Regions from separate parts of the Hyphomicrobium sp. MC1 genome, predicted to be linked through region 1. Evidence: predicted binding sites of a transcription regulator. Region 1 holds the regulator's gene; each other region holds the start of a gene.

What was found. The regulator LexA, encoded in region 1, represses DNA repair genes until DNA is damaged. The targets are predictions, from matches to a motif close to TGTTCNNNNTGTGTTCNG.
Region 2: the regulator LexA is predicted to act here: its motif matches at 1,540-1,557, upstream of HYPMC_RS18475 (ImuA family protein).
Region 3: the regulator LexA is predicted to act here: its motif matches at 1,838-1,855, upstream of HYPMC_RS09290 (single-stranded DNA-binding protein).

Annotation. Positions count from the first base shown of each region.
Region 1 covers NC_015717.1:2,715,210-2,718,484, reverse strand. The annotation lists gene HYPMC_RS13205 (ComEC/Rec2 family competence protein) at 1-1,220, shown strand, start outside; gene lexA (transcriptional repressor LexA) at 1,279-2,022, opposite strand; gene HYPMC_RS24265 (hypothetical protein) at 2,475-2,612, shown strand; gene HYPMC_RS24260 (hypothetical protein) at 3,269-3,275, opposite strand, start outside.
Region 2 covers NC_015717.1:3,837,049-3,840,323, reverse strand. The annotation lists gene HYPMC_RS18480 (EAL domain-containing protein) at 1-1,468, shown strand, start outside; gene HYPMC_RS18475 (ImuA family protein) at 1,587-2,234, shown strand; gene HYPMC_RS18470 (DNA polymerase Y family protein) at 2,158-3,275, shown strand, end outside.
Region 3 covers NC_015717.1:1,913,551-1,916,825, forward strand. The annotation lists gene HYPMC_RS09270 (hypothetical protein) at 1-108, opposite strand, end outside; gene HYPMC_RS09275 (hypothetical protein) at 174-440, opposite strand; gene HYPMC_RS09280 (hypothetical protein) at 701-952, opposite strand; gene HYPMC_RS09285 (hypothetical protein) at 952-1,188, opposite strand; gene HYPMC_RS24195 (hypothetical protein) at 1,191-1,340, opposite strand; gene HYPMC_RS09290 (single-stranded DNA-binding protein) at 1,351-1,767, opposite strand; gene HYPMC_RS09295 (YfjI family protein) at 1,910-3,275, opposite strand, start outside.

The sequences.
Region 1 (3,275 bases):
CGGCGTTCCTAATTCTGTTGGCCTATCCCGAAAGCCTGCTCGATGCAGGCTTTCAGATGTCGTTTGCCGCTGTGACGGCGCTGATCGCCTCGCACGAATTTTTGAGCAGCCTGTTCAATCGCGAGCAGAAGCCGCATCCCATCATGCGCGTCATCGTCTTCTTCGGTGAGATCATCGCCTCGACTCTGATCGCAAGCGTCGCGGTCGCGCCGTTTGCCGCCTATAATTTTCACCAGAGCCAGCAATATGCCGTGCTCGCGAACATGATCGCCATTCCGATCTGCAACCTGATCGTCATGCCGGCGGCGCTCGTCGCGATGGTGCTGATGCCGTTCGGCCTCGAATGGCTCGGCCTGAAGCCGATGGGCTGGGGCATCGAAGGCATGACGTGGTGTGCGAACGAAGTCGGCGCGTTGCCTGGTGCAGTCGGACATATTCCAGCGATCCCCGAACTGGCTTTCGTGCTGATGCTTACGGGCGGCGTCTGGTTTTTGCTTTGGCAGACGCGGATCAGGCTTCTCGGCGTTGCGCTTGTCGGCGCCGGGCTGCTTGTTTCGCCTTGGATGCCGCGCCCTGACGTTCTGATCGGACAGAAAGGTCTGCTTGTCGCCGTGCGCGATGACTCGGGCAAGCTCGACGCCATGCCGGGCAAGGGCACGAAATACGATCTCGACCGCTGGCTCGAATACGACGGCGATTCCCGAACGGCGCGCGATGCCAAGATCGGCAAAGGCTTTACTTGCGATGCGATCGGCTGCATCGCGCATGTCAAAGGCGCGACCGTCGCGGTCGCGCGCCATCCCGCCGCCGTGACCGACGATTGCCTCAACGCCGACGTGCTTGTGCTCGATACGCCCAAGCCCGGCAATTGCGCCGTGCCGCGAACGGTCGTCGATGTTTTCGATCGCTGGCGCAATGGCGCTTACGCCCTTTATGTCGACCGCAGCGACGACAGTCCGGAACCCAAAATCCGTCTCGAAACGGTCGCGGCTCATCGCGGCGAACGACCTTGGAGCGAGATGCCGGAGCGAAAGCAGGCAGCGCTGCCGAAACCCCGTATTCTGCAGACCCCGTCCCCGGCGGGTGCCCCGGCTGCCGAACCTGCCCGGACCGCCGAAGCAGAACCCCAAACACGCACCTCAGCCGACGTCGATCCGGGGGAGGGGGCGGAACTCGAAACGGAAGATATCACTGAGCCGGACGCCGAGAGCGGGCGTTAGCCATCGACGCTGCCCCGCGTCGCTCTAGCTCCGTCGACGCATGGCGGCGAACTGCCCCTCAATACCGCCGCATCAAGCCGACGAGGCGCCCCTGAATGTCGATCTGATCCGGCCCAAAGATCCGCGTTTTGAATTCGGGGTTCGCGGCTTCGAGCGCAATCGTCGAGCCCTTCTTGCGCAGCCGTTTCAGCGTCGCTTCCTCGCCCTCGACCAGCGCCACGATGATATCGCCGTTCTCCGCCGTATTGCAGCGGCGGATGATGACGGTATCGCCGTCATGGATGCCCGCCTCGATCATCGAATCGCCTTTGACCTCCAGCGCAAAGTGTTCGCCGTTGGTCAGGATGTCGGGTGGCACCGCAATGTCGTGCGTGTGGTTCTGAATGGCGCTGATCGGCGTACCGGCGGCGATGCGGCCCATGACCGGGATCGACACCGTCCGCGCGTCGATGACGTGCGACGGCGGCGGCGGCGTGGCCACATTCGTCTTCGGCGGCCCGGAGCCTTCGATCACGCTTGGCTGGAAGCCCCGCTGCGGTGCCGCGGCCGCGTTGGCACCCGGTGCCGCGGACGGCAAGCCAACCTGGTTGTCCGGCAGCTTGATGACCTCGATAGCCCGCGCCCGGTGCGGCAGGCGGCGGATGAACCCGCGTTCCACCAGAGCGGTGATCAGCCGATGAATGCCGGACTTCGACCTGAGATCCAGCGCATCCTTCATCTCGTCGAAAGATGGCGGCACGCCGCGCTCCTGCATGCGCGCATGGATGAAGAGGAGGAGGTCTTTCTGCTTTTCGGTGAGCATAGCGGTTCGTCTCAAGCCTTTCCTGGCTGGCAAGCGCGGCGGGCTGAGACGCTGACCACCGAAAGACCGCCCGCTCATTTACAGTACAAATCGTGTATGTACCCTAACCGTTCTCGTCTCGTTCTGCAACCCATGCAAGTCAATAATCAACACGAACCAGCGCATGCGGCTCTGAAAGCACAGTTTCGTTGGCGCATCCGACTCGCCCGCGGCGAGCCGGCCGGATGCGCATACGTGGTGCATCTTCCTTCGCTCGACTTCAGAACGAAGAGCCAAGCATGTGCTGGCGGCGGGCTCTGCGAAGCAGAGTCGCCGGCACCCACAATGCTCCGGCATGCTCCCCCGCAGGGGAGTCGCCAGCAAACAAAGAGCCGACGGAAAGACCTCGCATGTCTGTTTATCGACCCGGGCGTTTCATACTTTTGCCGTTGAGGTGGAGCATCGTGCGAACAATGCGAGGTTTGTTTTCTCAAATCATCATTGGGGTCATCGTCACCGTCATCGGGACGCTTGTGACCGACGCCATCACCGGCGGCAACATGAGCCGTCATTTCGTTCCGGGCGTGCACGGCTCCTGGCGCGGGCATTGATGTCCAGATTTGCGCAACTCCTCTGACGCTTTAATGCACGACGCTCCCGATGTGCGCATCGTGGCTGGCTCTCCTTTTTGATTGCGCCGGAACGACAGCTTTTGATTTGCGCATGGCGACTCCCCTGCGGGTAGCCGGCCGCCATGCGCGGATTTTTTCGGCGCGCCGGCCGCCCGGCGCGTCGCGATGAACAAAGATCCGGGCATGCGCCAACGGCCGGCTCCGCTTTTTGATTGCGCCGGACGACACGCCTACGGCGCGCCGGCCGCCCGGCGCGTCGCGAAGGAAGAAGCTCCGGGCGTGTGCAACCGGCCGGCTCTGCGGAGCAGAGTCGGTTGCACCAAATATAAAGCACGAAGCGGACGGGTTCCGCGGCTGGGTCGTGGCATTTGAAGTCTCGGAACCGATCCGCTCCGTGACAGCCTGAGAACAGGGTCGCGAGCACGGTCACTTAATGAAGCGGGATGCTCCGCACACGGGTTTCTCACCCCGTGCGGACCGGCCGTTCGCCTTGTCCGGAAGCGCGCGTGACGCGCCGGGTCAGGCTGCCCCGTCCGAGCCCGACGCAACGCCTTGCGCGCGAGCCCTTCACCGGACGGGCGAGGGGATTATGCGGGCGGTTCGGAAGGCGGGGATAAGTTTTTTGTGTGTGACGGTCAGCCC
Region 2 (3,275 bases), 1.1 Mb from region 1:
TTTGGTCGATCATATCGAGTCGGCCACCGGTCGCGATCCAATCTATCGGATCGAAGAACTGACCGATGGCCAGGTCATCGCTATTTCCCATCAGCCGATGCGCGACGGCGGCTCCATCGCAATTCATGAAGACATCACCGAGCGGCGCAAGATGGACGCGAAAATCGCCCATATGGCACATCATGATGCTCTGACCGACCTTCCCAACAGAGTGCGGTTCCACGAGGCTATGGAAATGGCGCTTAAAGGTGCCGAGCACGATCACACCGTCTCAATTCTTTGTCTCGACCTCGACAACTTCAAGACGGTCAACGATACGCTTGGGCATCCCGTCGGGGACGCCTTGCTTCAGGCTGTAGCGGATCGGCTGCGCGCTTGCGTCAGGAAACATGACATCATCGCGCGTCTCGGTGGCGATGAGTTTGCGATTGTGCAGATCGATGCCGATCAGCCTGTTGGCGTCACCGTCTTGGCGCAGCGCATTATTGCCGAATTGAGCGCGCCGTTCGAAGTGTTGGGACATCAGGTCGCCGTCGGCGTCAGCATCGGCATCGCAATGGCCCCGTTAGACGGGGACACTGTGGAGCAGCTGATGAAGAACGCCGATATGGCGCTCTATCGCGCCAAAGAAGAGGGCCGCGGCATCTATCACTTCTTCGAGCCCGGTATGGACGCCAAGCTGCAGGAACGTCGCGCGCTCGAAATTGATCTGCGCAGGGCAATCGATAGTAACGAGCTCGAACTCTATTACCAGCCGCTGATTTCTCTCGACACGAACGAAGTCAGCGGCTTCGAAGCGCTCGTGCGCTGGCAACACCCGACGCGCGGAATGGTTTCTCCGGTGGAATTCATTCCGCTCGCCGAAGAGATCGGTTTGATCGGCGTCATCGGCAACTGGGTGCTGGGCCAAGCCTGCGCAGATGCGATGAAATGGCCATCAGACGTCAAGGTCGCTGTCAATCTTTCGCCGCTGCAGTTCAAGAACAATGCGCTCGTTCTTCAGGTTGTCGGCGCGCTGGCGAAATCAGGCCTGCCTGGGCATCGCCTCGAACTTGAAATCACCGAGACGGTTCTGCTGCGCGATACGGATGCAACGGTTGCGATGCTGAATGAACTGCGCGCCCTCGGCGTCCGCATCTCTATGGACGATTTCGGCACGGGCTATTCGAGCCTTGGTTATCTGCGGAAGTTTCCGTTCGACAAGATCAAGATCGATCGGTCGTTCATTCAGGATCTTGAGGCCAATCCGGATTCCATCGCCATCGTGCGCGCCGTTGCAAGCATCGGCCATGCGCTCGGCATGGCGACGACGGCGGAGGGTGTCGAAACGGAAGCGGAACTGCTTCAGCTTCGCCATGAGGGCTGCACCGAGGTGCAGGGCTATCTCTTCAGCGAGCCACGGCCGGCGGATGAGATTCTGTCTCTGATGGCGCACCGGACACCGAAGCTGGAGAAAGAGGCTGTCTGAACGGCATCTCTCGCGAGATCGCCGCCTTGTCGACTGCAAAAGCAGGACTGGACAGGGCGGCTATCCTGCTGTAGAACAAAAAGAGAACAATTATGTCTGAGGCTCTTTCTCTTTTGCCATGCTGCCGCTCTCGATTTGCGCCCCCTCAGCTCCTGTCATTCTTCGCGAAGTCGTCGCCGGGCCGGGGCATGCTGCTGCGGCTGTCGGCTTCGGCCTGATGCTGGCGACCCAGACGAAGGCAGCAGCGCCGCGCGATGCCATGTTGTTGTGGGTGCGCGAGGCAGCGGCAATCGCGGAAACCGGAGACGCCTATGGTCCGGGCTTGGCCGCACTTGGCCTGTCGCCCGAGCGCTGCATCGTTATGGAAGCGCGTTCTCCAGTTGACGGGTTGCGCGCCGCTCTCGAAGGCGCGCGTTGCAGTGCGCTGCACGCCGTCATCCTGGAGACGGTGACTCCGATCGACCTTACGGCCAGCCGACGATTGAAGCTTGCTGCGGAGAAGTCGGGAGTCGAGATCGTGCTCATTCGGCACGGTGGCCGCGTCGCCCCCAATGCCGCGCAAATCCGCTGGCGCGTGCAGGGTGCACCTCAGATGAAGCCGAACGGCCCGCGGCGGGCAGCCTTCGACGTGTTCGTGCTGAAAAGCTCGTCAGGTCTCGATGAGAGAAGCTGTATCGTGGAGTGGGATCATGAGCGGCGATGTTTCGCGCAGACGGTATCTATGCCTCTGGATGCCGTTCCTGTCGTCGGATCGTTGGCAGCGTGACAACGGCGGCGGCGCACCTCTGCCGCTGGTCTTCGTTGCCAAAGTCAAGGGCGTCTCGCAATTGGCCGCCGTCGATTCCCGGGCTCTAGCCGTCGGCCTGCGAGCCGGAATAACGCTCGCCGACGCGCGGGCGCGGATGCCGCGATTGCGCGCCATTGAGGCCGATCCCTCAGCCGATACCGCTTTCGTTGCGCATCTTGCCGATCTGGCACTGGCTTTTACGCCGTCGGTCACCTTGGATCTGCCGGACGGTCTGGCACTCGATATCACGGGATGCAGCCATCTCTTCGCAGGCGAGACGATGCTTGCCGCGCGCCTGCAGAAGGTTTTGCACACGGCCGGCATCTCAGTCGCGAAACTTGCCGTCGCTCCGACGCCTGATATGGCGCGCGCACTGGCGCGCTTCTCTGCCGTCAATCCATGCTTTGTCGAGGACGCTAGGCTTGTGCGGACACTTCCTGTCGCGGCACTCGAATGCGCGGAAGAAGACGCAACCGCCTTGAGGCGCGCCGGGCTGAGGACTGTCGCCGAGATCGCCGACCGGCCATCGCTGCTGTTCACCGCCCGTTTTTCGTCGGCTTTCACGGCCAAACTCGCCCGCGTGCTCGGAGAGGAAGACAGGCGCATCGCGCCTCGCCGCCAGCCTGCGCCTTACAGGGCCGAGCAGCGCTGTGCCGAGCCGGTGGCGAGCCATGAGGTGATCGCCAATATGCTTGCCGATCTGGCTGCGTCTGTCTGCGATCAATTGGCAGCGCGAAGCGTCGGCGGCCGCATCTTTACGGGAACTTTTTTTCGGGCTGACGGCGCTATCCGCCGCATCCGCGTCGAGACCAGCCGCCCGACACGCGATCCTGAAGTGATCTTGCGCCTCTACCGCGACCGTCTCGATGGCCTCGCCGACCCGCTCGATCCTGGCTTCGGCTTCGACCTCATTTGCTTCGAGGCGACGCGCGCTGAGCCGTGGACTGAGAGCCAGGGCACGTTCAATGCGCAAGACGACCAGCAAGACAAGGTCGCTCAGCTCATCGACCGGCTAAGCAT
Region 3 (3,275 bases), 800 kb from region 1:
TTGCGGATCACGGAGTGCATCCGGGGCATGGCCGGCAGCTTTCCATTGCTCAACCATCAAGTTGTGAAGCTCGACAATCTCGGCATCCGAGAGGATCTGACCGTGCATCCATGCCCCCGACTACAATTCTGCAAATCATTCTACGCGAACGCGACGGACGAAGCGGTAACGCGTTACACTGACGATGCTCCGTCGATGATCGCGCCCCTGACGAACCGTTCCAAGGCGTCGCGAACTGCGGCCCTGTCATCGGCAAGCTCCGGGCAAAGGAGGCCGAGTTCGACAAGCAAATCCTCCGTCTCGGCCGCCGGCAATTGCAGGGTTACGCAAAACTCACCCGCGTCTATGCGGCGTCGATGTCGGGTCACGCGTTCGCGGCTCTGCGATCGGCGGGTGTCTTCGGGCAGTGAGATCGCGGTTGTGACGAGGTCATTTGCCATCGGTTTTCCCCCGAAGGTACGCGCCTGGTACGCAGATGCGTGCGCTGCGTACTGAATTTTGATTTCGGCTCGTCTTTGGATTTTTCAAAAGGAGAAAATCTCTTTTAAATTTCGTGGCTTGGCCGTTTGATTTCACGTCGCCGTTTGATTTATTTTTCATAGGCGGGAAAAAAATCTGCGAATGTTTGGGACGCGGGTGCGAAACGTAATAACTTCGTATAGCATACATTATACGAAGTTATACGATGTGATGCGGGTCCTTAATTCGTTCGATCTTCGGGCGGGAGATCAGAGTCATCACAGAGGCCGTAGCGACGCGCGACAGCCAGAAAGATCTGGTCTCCCGTTTTCTCGTCGCAATTGATGCCGCCGTGCTTGTTCAATTCGAGCCTGATTTCGCGCGCGATCGTCTTGATCAAATGAGGCCGTGCACCCATTTCGACGGCGGCAATCTCGAAGTCCTCGTCGGCAAATTCTGTCATCTGGCCATCAGGCAGAATAAAAGCGCCCATCAGTGTACCGCCTTTTCGGGTTTGTCCGTCTCGTTCTCGATCTCAACGATGGCCTCGCCAATCTTGTCGATCTCGGATCGGTCCGGAAACCGGCCGAACTTTTGGATGAAGAGCCCAACCCCCTGCATCAGCATGTCCTGCATTCGCCCGACGCATTCGGCTCGCTCCAACAGAAGCGCCCTAATTTCTTCCTTCACGGCCGCGATGATCTTTTCGCTTCGTTCGTCGAGTGCCACGGTCAATGCCTCCGAGCGGTGGGGTTTGCGATGCCGAAATAATCGCTGATGGCCGCAGCCAGGAGCAGGGCTTCCGCTTCATCGGGCGGTCTGCCGAAGTGCTCATAAAAAGCTTGGAGGGCTCGCCGTGTCGTGAGTTCGATTGTGGTCATGTGATGCCCCCTAAAACGGAATGATGTCATTGAGAGCAGCGGGCGCCTGCGGCGCCGGCCGGCCATCATTTGCCGACGCCTGGTGATCAGGCTTTTGCTTCGCAGGTTTGTTCCGACCGATTACTGACGTGCCGACCGGCTCAGCCTTAGACGCTGCCACGCTGAGGCCAGAGCGCTCCTCGTTCGAAGCCGTGCGCCAGCGGTCCAGTCGAATGCTGCCTTCGACATAGAGCTTCGAGCCCTTGTCGATCGAGGATGCAAGGCGCTCGGCAAGCTCACCGAAAAGCGCACAGCGGACGAACTGAGCAGTCTCACCATCACCTACTGCCAGGCGGACGGAGGTCCAGGGCTTGCCGGCGGCACTTGTCTTTAGCTCCGATCGCTCCATTACCCGGCCGATGAATGCGCATTCAATGTTTCCGTTCATCTGACGGTCCTTCCTATGAGACGCGCACAATTCATGTTCTGAGAGAGCTGCATGCTACAGTTGCTACAACTGCTATCGTTGTGTTCCAGAGCGGCTGGCTGTAGCGGGAGTAGCGGGTGTAGCATGGGGGTCTGCAAAAAACTCATGTCCGGATCTCCCACACCTTCCGGCGTGTCTTACCCTTGATCTCCCGCGGTCCTTCGATAGATCGGAGATGCCGGTGCTGTTCCAGGATGGAGATAATCCGACCCGCCTTTGTGGTGTCGCGAATTGCGTTCGGACCGTGCTGCACAAGGTCCGTAACGCTGATGTATCTTTCCCCGGCCGCTTTCCATTTATCGCGCATCCATTGGCTGATTTGATCTGCCTCGACTAACTCGGCATTGACGCTCGCTGCGTTGCGCAGCCGCAGAGCTGTTTGTGCGTAATAGGTGGCGAGGTCGAAGCCGCGCTCCATCGTCTCCCGGTCGATTTCACGCGCATTCAGATCAGCGTAGACGGTGAGGATGCCGGCAAGCCGTGTGGCATGTTCCAAAAGCTTGTTAGCGAGCCCCGCGATTGGTCTCAAATCCCCGTCTGGACCGACACGACGCTCGATCTCATTTGCGAACGTGATCCAGAGTTGACGCGCATCAGGACTTAGGACGAGAGCACGAGGCGCCAACTCGTTGCGCGTTCCTGGTCGAAGGTTGGGGGGTGCTTTCAAAAGCTCGGTGAGCCTTTGATAGTAATCATCGAGCGCCGAATTGTGCCCGACATCGCGCTCACGCCAAAGACGTTGACCTTGCGTCGAATCTGGAGCGGCCGGAAGAAACCTCCAAATTAGCCCTTGGTCGCTCAGCGTCCGATCATTGTAGAACTGCATGCCGGCATCGGGCTGGATCTGCAGATGTAAGGAGAGACGCCTGCCTTCGCCAAACGTCGCGCCCTCAAGTGCTCGTGTCCGAGAAAACGTTCCATCATCCCATATTAAGGACATCGTGGCGCCAGTGCTGAGCTTGGCTTCATCCTTGAGAGCATGACCACCAGTGAAGACGCCTCCCTCAGTGGCGAAGACACCAATAGACGGCTGTCCATCTATGAGAAGTTTAGTCATTCCTTCGATCGTTATGTCGCTTACGATCAGGAACGGCTGAAGAGGCATAGGCGGCTCAGGCCCTAGCGCCGCGATCGCTTTTTCCTTCGCGGGATAATCCAGCTTTTTGTCGTTTGAGATTTGTCGAGTTTGAGCCTCCCACGCTTTGCGCTTTGCGATGCAAGGCCCGAGTTCTTCACGATACGTCTCGACTAACTCCCGTTGGCGCTGCTTGGTCGGTTGAGTGGCGAAGTTGTCGATTGTTGTTTTGCGCTCCCCAGACTCCGCGATGCCGATGAGGAAGACGGAGATAGGCTTTTCCTGGCCAGTCGGGAGAAGCACGTTGACATGCGCCTGACCTGCATGAGCAGCGGCGGCAATTACAGCATTTGCCGCTAACGCGAATGGACCCTGTGTCGCCGCTTGTATGGCA